2 linked regions of the Ammoniphilus sp. CFH 90114 genome follow. The protein of the gene in region 1 binds, or shares a complex with, the protein of each later gene. Links are inferred from orthologs where the notes say so. Each region holds a gene or a part of one and is shown in the gene's direction. Other genes may lie near its edges. The genes, in order: dnaG and dnaB.

Region 1 (10,138 bases):
CAAAAAGCTCGGGAAGCGATGGATTTAGCCTATGTTCCTTATTCTAAGTTTCAAGTTGGGGCTGCCTTGTTATCGGAGGATGGAGAATTGTTCCTTGGAGGAAATATAGAGAATGCTGCCTACAGCCTATGCAATTGTGCAGAAAGAACGGCTTTATTTAAGGCGTTTTCAGAAGGGAAGAGAAAATATAAAAAGATGGCTGTTATAGCCGATACTCCAGGCCCTTGTTCTCCTTGTGGAGCATGTCGCCAGGTCTTAGCAGAATTATGCCCCCCTCATATGGAGGTTATTATGGGCAATCTAAAAGGAGATATTCTAATAAAAACTGTCGCTGAGCTTCTCCCCGGCGCATTTAGTCAGGAGGATTTACATGAATAAAACGGGTTTTAAGTCAGGCTTTGTAGCGATTATTGGAAGGCCAAATGTCGGTAAGTCAACATTGATGAATCAAGTGGTGGGACAAAAGATTGCGATTATGTCTGATAAACCACAGACAACGAGAAATAAAATACGAGCCGTTTATACGGGAGACAAAGGACAAATTATCTTTATGGATACCCCAGGAATTCATAAACCTAAGTCCAAGCTTGGTGAATATATGAATACTTCTGTAGAAGCAGCACTCAAGGAAGTTGATCTTATTCTTTTCCTTGTAGACGCGTCGGAGAAGTTAGGACCAGGCGATCGGTTTATTATCGAAAAACTAAATGAAGTAAAGACACCTGTCTTTCTTATCATTAATAAGATCGATAAGGTCCATCCTGAGACCCTTCTTCCCTTTATTGAAGAGTATCGAAGTCTTTATCCATTTAAAGAGATCATTCCGGTTTCTGCACTCCAGGGGAATAATGTAAACACGTTAATGGAGCAGATGATTGAATTGCTCCCGCAGGGCCCCCAATACTACCCAACGGATCAGGTGACAGATCATCCTGAGCGATTCATCATTGAGGAGCTGATTCGAGAGAAGGTGCTTCATTTAACGCGGGAAGAAGTCCCACATTCTGTTGCTGTCGCTATTGAGCATATGGAGCGTAAGGAAGACAGTAACGCAGTATACATTTATGCTGGAATCTATGCTGAAAAGGAATCGCAAAAAGGGATTCTAGTCGGTAAACAAGGTTCTATGCTTAAAGAGATCGGAAAACGTGCAAGGCATGATATTGAGAGGCTTCTAGGTACCAGAATTTATCTTGAGCTTCGGGTAAAGGTAAAGAAGGATTGGCGCAATCAGGACCGTCTGCTTCGAGACTTTGGCTTTCAAATGGAATAATGGCAAAATTTCCTAGGCATATGATTTGGGAATAGGGTCAATCTAATCTTATAGAGAAAACTAGGTAAACTTATCTTTTCCTAGATGTCTTGTGCCCTGTGATTAAGATTCTTATCAGGACCTGAATCTAAGTCAACTTCTCCCGAAAGGATGATACGGAGCATGCAAAATATTTCTTGGAACTTATTTAGTGCAACAGGAAACATTGATGCTTATCTTCTCTACAAAGATTATCAGCGCGTTCAATTTGATGGAGAGGATGAGACGGAATTATCCATAGCTTCGGAGGAATTAGAAGGGTAGAGGTTAGTTTTGACCCCGAAATGGGGGCATTACGTTGTTAGGGAAGACCGAGGGAATTATACTGCGAACCCATGATTATGGGGAAGGAAATAAAATTTTATCTGTTTTCACACAAGACATGGGCAAGGTGGGAATGATGGCACAAGGCGCGCGAAAAACCAAAAGCAGATTTGCTGCGGTTTCACAGCCATTCACCCATGCCCTTTTCTTATTTCACGTTGGTTCAGGTTTAGCTTCCTTGAACCAAGCTGACTTAATTCAATCTTTTCCCAAGATCAGAGGAGATTTATATCGGACGGCATATACAAGTTATATTCTTGAGTTAACGGACAAACTAACAGAGGAGCGCCAAAAGTATTCGGGCTTGTATAATCTGTTATTAGAATCCCTGAAGCAAATGGAAAGTGGAAAGGATAGCGAGATTATTGCAAGGATTTTTGAGAGCAAGATCCTTACCGTACATGGTTATAAACCTGTATTTGAGAACTGTGCTTCATGTCGTCAAGGGGAGTCTCCCTGGTTCTTCAGTATTACGGAGGGGGGACTGCTGTGCGATATGTGCAGAAGAAAAGATCCCTATTCGTTTCTTTTGATGGAAGGGATTCCACGGTTGCTTTCCTTATTTCAGAGGATCGATATGAGTCAGTTAGGGAAAATTAGCTTAAAAGCAGAAACGAGACAACAACTTAAAAAGGTCATGTATTTATTTATTGATGAATATCTCGGTATTCGTTTGAAGTCAAGGCAATTCTTAGAGCAACTTGATAAGATGGAGCAGGTACTGCCTAGAAAGGAGAACATAGATGGAGAAAACCCTTAGGTCCGACAGACAACAAGAATGGTTAGATGAACTGCTTCCAGATGAAGAGGACGTCTTTAAGGAGAAATCCCATCTTTATGAAGCTAGAGGAAGAGATGTTTGGGAAGTTGTGAAAGAAATTTTAAGAATGGCTAACGTGGTTAGAGTATCCATATGGCATAAAGAAAAGAACCTTGCTTCTATTCCCATCGTTTATGGTGGATTAATGACGGTAATTTTCCCCTATCTATCCGTTTTCTCTATGATATCCTTGCTTGCTCTGGACTGTAAAATTATTGTAGAAAAGAAATAAATAAAAAAATCTCCTCCTTATTCATTATGGCAGGAGATTTTTTTATTTTGCTTAGCGACTCATTTTGAAGTCAAGTATCAGAAAAGCTAAAATTCAACAAAAAATGCCTATTGTAAGCTAGCCAATTGTTCTTTATAGTAGAGATTATACAAGACATCTATGTGTAAAAAGCACCTATATAATTTCGTCATCTAAATGAAAAATTTATTTAATGGAAAACTCAATCAGATTTGCAGATGGTCAAGAAACGTTTTATCTCACCTTAGCCCATAATGTTTTCTATATTATGTAAGGAGAATAGGGATGAAAAAAGAAGTGAAAATTACACTTGCTTCCCATTGCAGTTCAGAATGTTTAGTTCGTTTTGTCCATGAAGCCAATCGATTCAAAAGCTATATTCTTCTTCATCAGGACGAGTTAGAGATCAACGCAAAAGGGTTATTAGGAATTTTGCACCTACTTAACACCTCTGAAGGTGAGGAATTGATCTTGAGTGCAGAGGGAATGGATGCTGAACAGGCAGTGGCCCATCTAAGTAAAATCTTAAGACAGCCACCTGAGTCCATGAAGGAAGGCGGCTAATTAGCCGCCTAAATTTTCTTATCTTCAATGTTGATGTGAGAGAATGAGGAAAAATCGAATAATCCTAAATCCGTAAGTTTAAGATGTGGTATGACAGGAAGAGCTAGGAAGGACAAAGTCAAGAAGGGATTAAAGGCTTGACTTGCCCCGATCGTTCGCAAGGCTTCGTTTATCAAATGGAGACGATCATAGACTTCTGTATAAGGCCGATCTGTCATTAGCCCTGCAATGGGGAGTGGGAGTGAAGCTATGACTTGGCCATCGCTAACAACAGCTAATCCTCCATGTACCTTTTCAAGATATCGTATAGCGGAAAGCATATCTTCATCATTGACACCTGCACATATCAGGTTATGTGAATCATGAGCGACAGTAGATGCGATGGCGCCTTTCTTCAAGCCTAATCCTTTCACAATGCCTAGACCAATGTTACCTGTTCGGTGGTGCCTCTCAAGTACAGCTAGTTTAAGAAGATCTTTTGTAGTAGAAGATTTAAATAGACCGTGATCTACATCCACTTCTTCAATAAGGTGGTTAGTGATTAAACTATTAGGGATAATTTCAATAACATGGCATTGGTTTGAAGTGAGAGGAATGGCTAAGCATTCATCCGTTATGGTATTCAACTTTACACTTCCGGGCAATTTCGTAGTTGCAGGTGGGTCAGGGAAAGCTGAAGAAACGATATGGTTCGTTTGATACACAAGTTGACCACGTTTATATACATGAGAAATGGATAGTGTTTCAAGGTCATCGAGTAGTACCATATCCGCCTGATATCCTGGTGCAATAGCGCCTAATTGAGACAAACCAAAGCATTCAGCGGCATGGAGGGTTGCCATTTGTATAGCGGTTATGGCAGGGATTCCTTGTTTTATAGCAAGGCGGACATTAAAGTCTATACTGCCTTCATACAGGATGTCATCTAAGTGTTTGTCATCAGTGACAAATAAGCATCTCCTAGCATTGGAGGCGGTTACTGCTGGCAACAACGCTTCGAGATCTCTAGCTACAGATCCTTGTCGTATCATAAGATACATCCCAGCGTCCAGCCGTGCCTTGGCCTCGGAGGCGGTGACACACTCATGGTCCGTCTTTATTCCAGCTGCCATATAAATATTTAACGAGTCACTTGGAATACCTGCAGCATGTCCGTCTATCTTTGCTTGATAACGGTTTGCATCAGCTAATTTATTGAGCATTTCTGGAGAGGTCGACGCAACAGACGGGAAATCCATGACTTCTGCTAAACCTAAGACTCTGGGATGATGATAAAGAGGAGCAAGGTCTTCGGCAGATAGAATTGCACCAGCATTCTCGAATGGAGTGGCAGGGACACAGGAAGGAAGCATATAGAATACATCCAATGGAATACCAACACTGGCATTAAGCATAAAATGAATACCATCTAGACCATGGACATTGGCGATCTCATGAGGATCAGCTATAACCGTCGTTACACCATGAGGAATAACCACTTTTGCAAATTCTTTTGGAGTAACCATAGCTGATTCGATATGAACATGTCCATCAATTAAACCTGGTATCAGATGACGACCTTGGGCATCGATCTCAGTTTTTCCTTCATAATTACCGATTCCAGCGATTACACCATTGGCTATAGCGACATCACCTGTCATCTCCTCGCCGGTAAAGACGTTGATAATGTTTGCGTTTTTAATGACTAGATCAGCTGGAATTTGGTGCCCGGCAACTAGGATTCTGTTTGTTAGTTCTTCTTTCCTTTTATCCAATGGTGATGTACTCCCCTTTCAAAATATAATTTTCACATCTTATGACCCCTATGGTAAAATAATACCTTATTGTTAGCTCTAGGATTCACTTTCTCTTGAGGTCTATATAGGTTATAAAAATAAATTTTGCTGAAACTAGGTGAAGAAAGTCTGTCATCAATATGTTTCATACTATATAATGAAAATAGATAATTAGTATGACATAATTGGTGCAAGGATGGTGAGCAACATCGAGCTGACAAAACGCCAGGAGCTAATTTTGGAAATTGTAAGAAATGAAGGACCTATTACAGGTGAGCAAATTGCCGAGAAATTAAGCTTGACGAGAGCTACCTTACGTCCTGATCTTGCCATCCTTACAATGGCAGGATATCTAGATGCAAGACCTAGGGTCGGATATTTTTACTCAGGTAAGAGTGCCCCTCAGTTGCTTGGTGATCTTGCACGGAAGAAGATCGTTAGAGACTATAAAGCCTTACCTGTTGTAATCAAGGAATCTATATCTGTATATGATGCAGTATGTACTTTATTCTTAGAGGATGTTGGGACATTATATGTAGTAAATGATAAAGGATATTTAGCAGGGTTGGTATCCCGTAAGGACTTATTGAGAGCCATGCTTGGTAAACAAAAGATAGAGGATATCCCCGTTAACATCATTATGACCCGTATGCCAAACATCATTACTTGTTTTCCGGAAGATAGCATCTTTGATGTAGCCAAGAAATTGATCAACTATCAGATTGATTCCATTCCTGTGGTTAAGGAAGAACGTGAAGGCGGTAAGCCTGTCTTAGAAGTCATTGGAAGAGTAACGAAAACAACAGTTACTAAGGCTTATGTAGAGCTTGCAAGCGATCAATCCATTTAAGTTGCGAGTGCGAAAGGAGGTATGACTTATTTTTGGTGACGACATAATTACAGACCCTACGGTATTTATTGTATCCGATTCTGTAGGGGAAACGGCTGAAGTGGTCGTTAAGGCTACAGCTAGTCAATTTGATGGTCATGCTATTGATATACGGAAATTTCCCTATGTAGAAGACGAGGGAACGATTAATGAGCTGGTTCTAGCAGCGAAGGAATTAAAAGCGATTATAGCCTTTACCCTTGTCATTCCAGAGCTAAGAACACACCTTAAAAACACGGCAAAAGAACAGGGTGTTACAGCCGTTGATATTATGAGCCCCATGATTGAAGCCATGGAAGGCGTTGTTCGAAAGAAGTCAAAAAATCAACCTGGACTAGTACGGCAGCTAGATGAAGAATATTTCAGGAAAGTGGAAGCCATCGAATTTGCTGTTAAGTACGATGATGGAAGGGATCCTAGAGGACTGTTGAGAGCAGATGTTGTACTGATTGGTGTGTCCCGTACATCCAAGACGCCTCTCTCCATGTACTTAGCTAATAAGAGATATAAAGTCGCTAACGTGCCCCTTGTCCCAGAAGTAGAGCCTCCTGAGGAATTATTTATGATTCCTGTAAAGAAATGTATAGGGCTGACCATAAGTCCAGATCAGTTAAACATGATTCGCAGGGAGCGGCTAAAAGCATTGGGTCTAGCTTCCCAAGCTAACTATGCAAGCTTGGAGAGAATTATGCAGGAATTGGAGTATGCCGAAAAAGTAATGAAGAGAATCGGTTGCCCGGTTATTAACGTTTCAAACAAAGCAGTGGAAGAAACATCGAATCTAATTTTGGAGATTATTAGAAAAAGAAGTCAGGGATGAACAAAAAAGTTCTCGAATGTCGAGAACTTTTTATTTTTTAGGCAGGAAAAAGTAAAAAAATATCGTATATATTATGTAAGAAAGTTAATAAATCTTATTATAACATATTTTTTTAACAGATAGGTAAGCCCTTCCGGAAAAAGATAAAAAATCATTTCGACAAATTTTGCAATTGGTTTTTCCAATTATGAAATTGAGGGAATACACCTGAGTAAAGTCGTGGGGAGAGTCGGTCGGGTTGATCATTTATGTTGATGCAGATGCTTGCCCCACCAAGTCCATCATTGCCGAGGAAGCAAGTGTTTTTAGGTTGAGGGCCATCTTTGTATGTTCGTTTGCCAATCATTTTCTACTACGGGATGAGTGGACGGAAACGGTTGTGGTAGATAAGAGCTATCAATCTGTTGATATGTTTATCACCAATCGTGTTAAACCGGGTGACTTGGTCATCACAGATGATTATGGTTTAGCGTGTATGGTTCTAGGTCGTAAGTGTTTAGCTATTAGCTCAAGAGGTAAAGAATATACTAATGACAATATAGACTACCTTCTTTCTACAAGACATCGCCAACAGAAGGAGCGTAGTGCAGGTAAGAGATCTAAAGGACCAAAACCATTTACTCCGCTCGAGAAAGAAGCTTTTCGCCAAACTCTAAAAAAATGTTTGCAACTCAAAGAAGGAGATTGTTGAATTTTGACGAATATTTTCTTTCAACATTCATTTTCATCGGATGAGGAAGAATAAGTTCTATAATTAAACTTTTCCAAGAAGGTATTAAAGCTTCCTCATAAAGGCGGTCTTGCTCCTTAAGCTACTTGGAAGAAGCTTTTTATAACTCAATAGATCTTCATTTTGGAGCATTCAATCTCTGGAGTCTTTAGTACAACTTGAAAGGATGAAAGGAAACTATACCTAAGTCCATTCTAGCTATTCAATCAGAATCAGAGAATGAGGGTAGGGGAAGATCAATGAGTCCGAGGATACCTGAAGAATTAATCGACCAAATACGGACTTCAATAAATATTGTTGATTTTATCGGACAATATGTACATCTAAGAAAGAGCGGTCGAAGCTATATGGGTTTATGCCCCTTCCACGGGGAGAAGACCCCTTCTTTTTCAGTCCTAGAAGACAAACAAATATTTCATTGCTTTGGCTGTGGGGCTGGAGGTAACGTATTCTCATTCGTTATGAAAATCGAGAATATATTATTTCCCGAGGCTATCCAGCTTCTAGCAGACAGGGCTGGAATTTCGCTGCCCCACGATCATGCTGATGATGCAGATGAAAGTGAGGAACAAAGAGAAAGACGTAAGATGTATGACGCCTATGAACTGGTTTCTAGGTTATACAATCATCTTTTGTTCCAGACACCCCATGGTAATCAAGCCAAGGAGTACTTTGAGAAGCGCAACATTGATCATGCTACAGCAGTCGAATTTCAATTAGGGTTTGCACCAGAAAGTTGGGACTTTGTTACCCAGTTCCTAGTAAAGCGCGGTTACGATTTAGCCCTTATGCAGAAGGCGGGATTATTATCTAGAAGAGAGTATGATAAGAAGCCGTTTGACTTGTTTCGTAATCGATTGATGTTTCCTATAGCTGATTCTCAAGGAAGGATTATCGCATTTGGGGGAAGAATGATAGGTGAAGGGCAGCCTAAGTATCTGAATAGCCCGGAACATCCTTTGTTCAATAAGAGTAACATTTTATTCAATCTACACCGAGCAAGAAATGAAATTCGGAAGAAGCGACAAGCCATTCTGTTTGAAGGATATATGGATGTTATAGCAGCATGGCAGGCAGGAATTAAGAACGGAGTTGCTTCTCTTGGAACATCCTTCACGGAGAGCCAAGCTAAAATAATCAAGCGCAATGCTGATCACGTACTCCTTTGTTATGACTCTGATCACGCTGGTATTGAAGCTGCAATGAAGGCTTCTGAAGTATTACTCCATGCAGAATGCCAAGTACGTATCGTAACATTAGAAGACGGCTTAGACCCAGATGATTATATAAAAAAGTATGGTGCAGAAGCATTTCAGCGACAAGTAATAAATGCAATATCCGTGACAGCATTCAAGATGCAAAACCTGCGCAGACATTATGACCTGTCCGATGAGGTTCAGCGACTACAGTATATTAACACTGTATTAGAGCAAATATCCTCGCTAACCAATGCTGTGGAACGTGATCATTATTTAAGGACTTTAGCCGAAGAATTTGATTACTCGCTTGATGCCCTAAAACAAGAACAGCGTAAGGTCTACTTTCAGCAAAAAAGGGCTGGAGGCAGGGATAAACTCGCAAAGAAATGGAATAATAGTATAAATAATGGAGTTCATTTGCCTGTAAAAAATTTGTTGCCAGCTCATTATAATGCTGAAAAAAAACTTATTGTGCTTATGCTTCATAATGAAACGTGGGCAGAAGAAATCTTAGCTAAGGTTGGCGGGAATTTTAATGTTGAGGAATTTGCCGCTCTTGCAGCCCATTTATACAACTATTATATGATGGGGAATGCTGCGGATCCAAGTAAATTCATTTCGGGACTCGAAGACGAGCGGCTCATCGAAGCAGCATCTAAACTAGCTGTTGAGGAAATTCCCGAGGAGCTAATGTCAAGGGAATTATCTGATTACATACAACAAGTACTCAATTACCCAATCTTATTGCAAATGGAAGAACTCAAGAACGAACAGAGAAGATTGGAGAGAGAAGGAGACAGTTTGAAGGCAGCTCAAATTGGCATCCAAATACTGCAGTTGCGCAAGTCTATCAAGCCGGTTTCCACATGAACCTAAGGAAGGAGGGAATGCCATGGCCAAAAAAACAGAAAACAAGCCAGGTGTTGTCACAGAAGTTGCTCAAGAAACAACGGAACAGAATCTTGAGCAAGTAAAAGATCAATTGGTCGAAATAGGAAAGAAGCGTGGGGTTCTCACCTATAAGGAAGTAATGGAGCGTCTATCCCCTTTTGAACAAGATTCCGATCAGATGGATGAGTTTTATGAATATCTATCTGACCAAGGGGTAGAAATGATAAACGAAGCCGAAGAGGAAGAGGATATCGTTCCCGAGGACGAGATGGATGACGAAGAGGAATTCGATCTGAATGATCTATCGGTTCCACCAGGGATCAAGATTAACGACCCTGTTCGTATGTACCTAAAAGAGATCGGTCGTGTGCCATTGCTTTCTGCAGATGAAGAAATTAATCTGGCACAACGCATTGAAAAAGGGGATGAGGAAGCGAAGCGTAGGTTAGCCGAAGCTAACTTGAGGCTAGTGGTTAGTATTGCTAAGCGCTATGTAGGGCGTGGTATGCTTTTCCTTGACCTAATTCAAGAAGGAAATATGGGACTCATAAAAGCTGTTGAAAA
Region 2 (2,871 bases), on another replicon or contig:
AGGCATACAGGCCTCCTTCGTTGTATGTAAGCGTCCTGATAACATGATTGCCATCAGTGCTCGATCCTTAGGTGATATCAACGTACAGATGATCATGGAGCAGATGGGAGGAGGAGGGCATCTAACGAATGCCGCAACCCAAGTGAAAGAGATGTCTATTGATGAAGCCGTTAAGAAATTAAGAGGTATCATTAAGAAATATCATGAAGAGGGGAGTGCAAAATAATGAAAGTCATTTTGCAAAAAGATGTAAAAGGCCAAGGAAAAAAAGGTCAGATGGTTGAGGTATCAGAAGGATATGCTCGTAATTTTCTTTTCCCTAAAAGTTTAGCTGTTGAGGCAACCGGCGGGAATGTAAAGACTTATGAACAACGTCAAAAGAGTGCGGATAAGAAGAAAGAGGAAGAAAAGGCACAAGCTGAGGTCTTTGCAAAGGAACTAGAACATGTTACGATTACAATTCCAGCAAAGACAGGTGAGGGCGGCCGCCTATTCGGAGCCGTCTCCACAAAGCAAATTGCTGATGCCTTGAAGAAGGCTAAGCTAGATATTGATAAACGTAAATTACTATTGGATGAACCGATTAAGACTCTAGGATACACGAAGGTTCCTGTGAAATTGCATCCAGATGTAACGGGGACTCTGAATATTCACGTCGTAGAAGAAAAATAATCGATATTACTAGCGAGGTGAGTACTGTGAGCGATATCCTTGCTGATCGAACTCCGCCCCATAATATTGAGGCTGAACAAGCCGTATTAGGGGCTATTTTTTTGGAGCACGAAGCCTTAGTATCAGCCAGTGAGATATTGACACCTAATGATTTTTATCGTCCGTCTCATCAACGAATATATCAAGTGATGGTAGAACTGGGCGAACGGGGGGAACCTGTAGACCTTGTGACGGTCACCGCAGCCTTAGAGAACAAGAAACAGCTAGAGGATGTTGGGGGAGTTACGTACTTAACGGACCTAGCTAATTCCGTACCAACCGCTGCGAATATTGGATATTACTGCCGAATCATTGAGCAGAAGGCTGTACTTCGCCAATTGATTCGAACAGCGACGAAGATCGTAACAGATGGCTATAACCAATCGGAAGACCTTGGTGATTTGCTTTCAGATGCAGAAAAGAACATCATGCAAATCTCGCAGAAACGGTCTAAGGGTGGTTTTCAACATATTCGTAATGTCCTTATGGAAGCTTACGAACGTATTGAGATGCTCTCAACGAAAAAAGGAGAGATCACAGGAATTCCAACAGGATACCCGGATTTAGATAAGATGACCGCAGGTTTACACCGAAGTGACCTCATTATTCTAGCTGCCCGTCCGGCGGTGGGGAAAACCGCCTTCGCCCTTAACGTGGCACAGAATATCGCGACTCGAGCGGGTGAGAGTGTTGCGGTTTTTAGCTTAGAGATGGGTGCTGCGCAGTTGGTTATGCGTATGATTTGTGCTGAGGGTAATATTGATGCAGGGAAGATACGAACGGGGTATCTAGAAGAAGAGGACTGGCGCAAGTTAACGATGTCGATCGGAACCTTATCTAAGGCGCCTATCTTTATTGATGATACACCAGGGGTTACTGCTGCTGATATTCGTTCCAAGTGCCGCCGTTTAGTACAAGAGCAAGGAAGCCTTGGTTTAGTTCTTATTGATTATCTTCAGTTGATTTCAGGAAAAGCCGGCGGGGACAATCGTCAGCAGGAAGTATCCGAGATCTCCCGTACACTTAAACTCATGGCGCGTGAATTAAACTGCCCTGTTATCGCTCTGTCACAGCTTAGCCGTGCGGTAGAGCAACGTCAAGACAAGCGTCCGATGCTATCGGATATTCGTGAATCCGGGGCAATTGAGCAGGATGCGGATATTGTAGCGTTCTTGTATCGTGAGGATTATTACGATAAGGAAACAGAAGAAAAGAACATTATTGAAGTCATTATCGGTAAACACAGAGCAGGTCCAACAGGAACAGTGAAACTAGCATTTCTTAAGGAATTTAATAAGTTCGTGAGTTTAGATCAATCGCATCAAGAGCATTAGGAAATAGGCGGTATACCCCCGCCTATTTTTTTATGATAAATCGAGAAATATTTGGAAGGAACATCTAAGTTTAGTGGCTAGGTGTAGAAAAGTAAAAAGAAGCAAAACCTATAGATAAGTGAATTTTAGACGAACAAATAAATTTTAGTTTTTAAAAATGTTCGTGTTTTCATTGACATGATCAATCATCGGTTGTAAACTAGGTATGTTTGTTATTTGAGTAGGAGGTGTCGAGAGAATGTCATCTGTAGTTGTTGTAGGTACCCAATGGGGAGATGAAGGAAAAGGTAAGATCACCGACTATTTGGCGGAAAAAGCGGAAGTAGTGGCTCGTTATCAAGGTGGAAACAATGCTGGACATACGATTGTATTTAACGGGAAAAAATATAAATTACATCTCATCCCGTCTGGGATTTTTTATAACGATAAGATTTGTGTTATTGGAAACGGAATGGTCGTTGATCCGAAGGCCTTAGTTCAAGAACTTGAGTATTTACATAGTCATGATGTGAAAACAGATAATTTGCGTATTAGTGATCGTGCTCATGTTATTTTGCCCTACCACTTGAAGTTGGACCGAGTGGAAGAGACAAGTAAGGGAGCAAATAAGATCGGTACAACTGGAAAAGGTATTGGACCGGCTTATATGGACAAGGCAGCTCGTATTGGGATCCGTATGGCTGATTTAATGGATCGAGATGAGTTTGAGAAGAAATTAAGAAGAAACTTAGAAGAAAAGAACCGCATCTTAGAAAAAGTATATGAAACCGAGGGATTTGAAGCAGAAGCTATTATGGAAGAATACCTAGCTGTTGCTGATATTATC

The links.
Region 2: the proteins of dnaG (region 1) and dnaB are in contact, whole or in part, in a crystal structure (PDB 2R6A), measured with the Geobacillus stearothermophilus proteins. The link is inferred for Ammoniphilus sp. CFH 90114 from one-to-one orthologs. Residues at the interface, in WP_049624496.1 of Geobacillus stearothermophilus: Lys456, Leu457, Leu458, Pro459, Ala460, Asn463, Ala464, Leu467, Leu535, Leu536, Ile537, Ala538, Gln544, Glu545, Asp548, Tyr549, His552; in WP_033016901.1 of Geobacillus stearothermophilus: Ser13, Glu15, Ala16, Gln18, Glu91, Leu92, Asp94, Ala95, Val96, Pro97, Thr98, Ala99, Ala100, Asn101, Tyr104, Tyr105, Ile108.

Annotation. Positions count from the first base shown.
Region 1 is NZ_SDLI01000001.1:216,269-226,406, forward strand. The notes cover bases 7,268-10,138. They hold dnaG (DNA primase), read left to right. Parts: upstream 7,268-7,723; coding sequence 7,724-9,553; downstream 9,554-10,138. Other genes in these bases: EIZ39_RS01140 (YaiI/YqxD family protein), read left to right, coding at 7,268-7,445; rpoD (RNA polymerase sigma factor RpoD), read left to right, coding at 9,576-10,138. In the rest of the region: cdd (cytidine deaminase), read left to right, coding at 1-378; GTPase Era, read left to right, coding at 371-1,273; EIZ39_RS01105 (YqzL family protein), read left to right, coding at 1,436-1,576; DNA repair protein RecO, read left to right, coding at 1,611-2,396; EIZ39_RS01115 (DUF4342 domain-containing protein), read left to right, coding at 2,380-2,688; EIZ39_RS01120 (HPr family phosphocarrier protein), read left to right, coding at 2,992-3,270; ade (adenine deaminase), read right to left, coding at 3,279-5,024; transcriptional regulator CcpN, read left to right, coding at 5,242-5,895; EIZ39_RS01135 (pyruvate, water dikinase regulatory protein), read left to right, coding at 5,939-6,754; more of EIZ39_RS01140, read left to right, coding at 6,993-7,267. UniProt on the Escherichia coli protein: RNA polymerase that catalyzes the synthesis of short RNA molecules used as primers for DNA polymerase during DNA replication.
Region 2 is NZ_SDLI01000003.1:225,472-228,342, reverse strand. It holds dnaB (replicative DNA helicase), read left to right. Parts: upstream 1-698; coding sequence 699-2,045; downstream 2,046-2,871. Other genes in the region: EIZ39_RS08730 (adenylosuccinate synthase), read left to right, coding at 2,284-2,871; rplI (50S ribosomal protein L9), read left to right, coding at 226-672; EIZ39_RS08745 (DHH family phosphoesterase), read left to right, coding at 1-226. UniProt on the Escherichia coli protein: The main replicative DNA helicase, it participates in initiation and elongation during chromosome replication. Travels ahead of the DNA replisome, separating dsDNA into templates for DNA synthesis.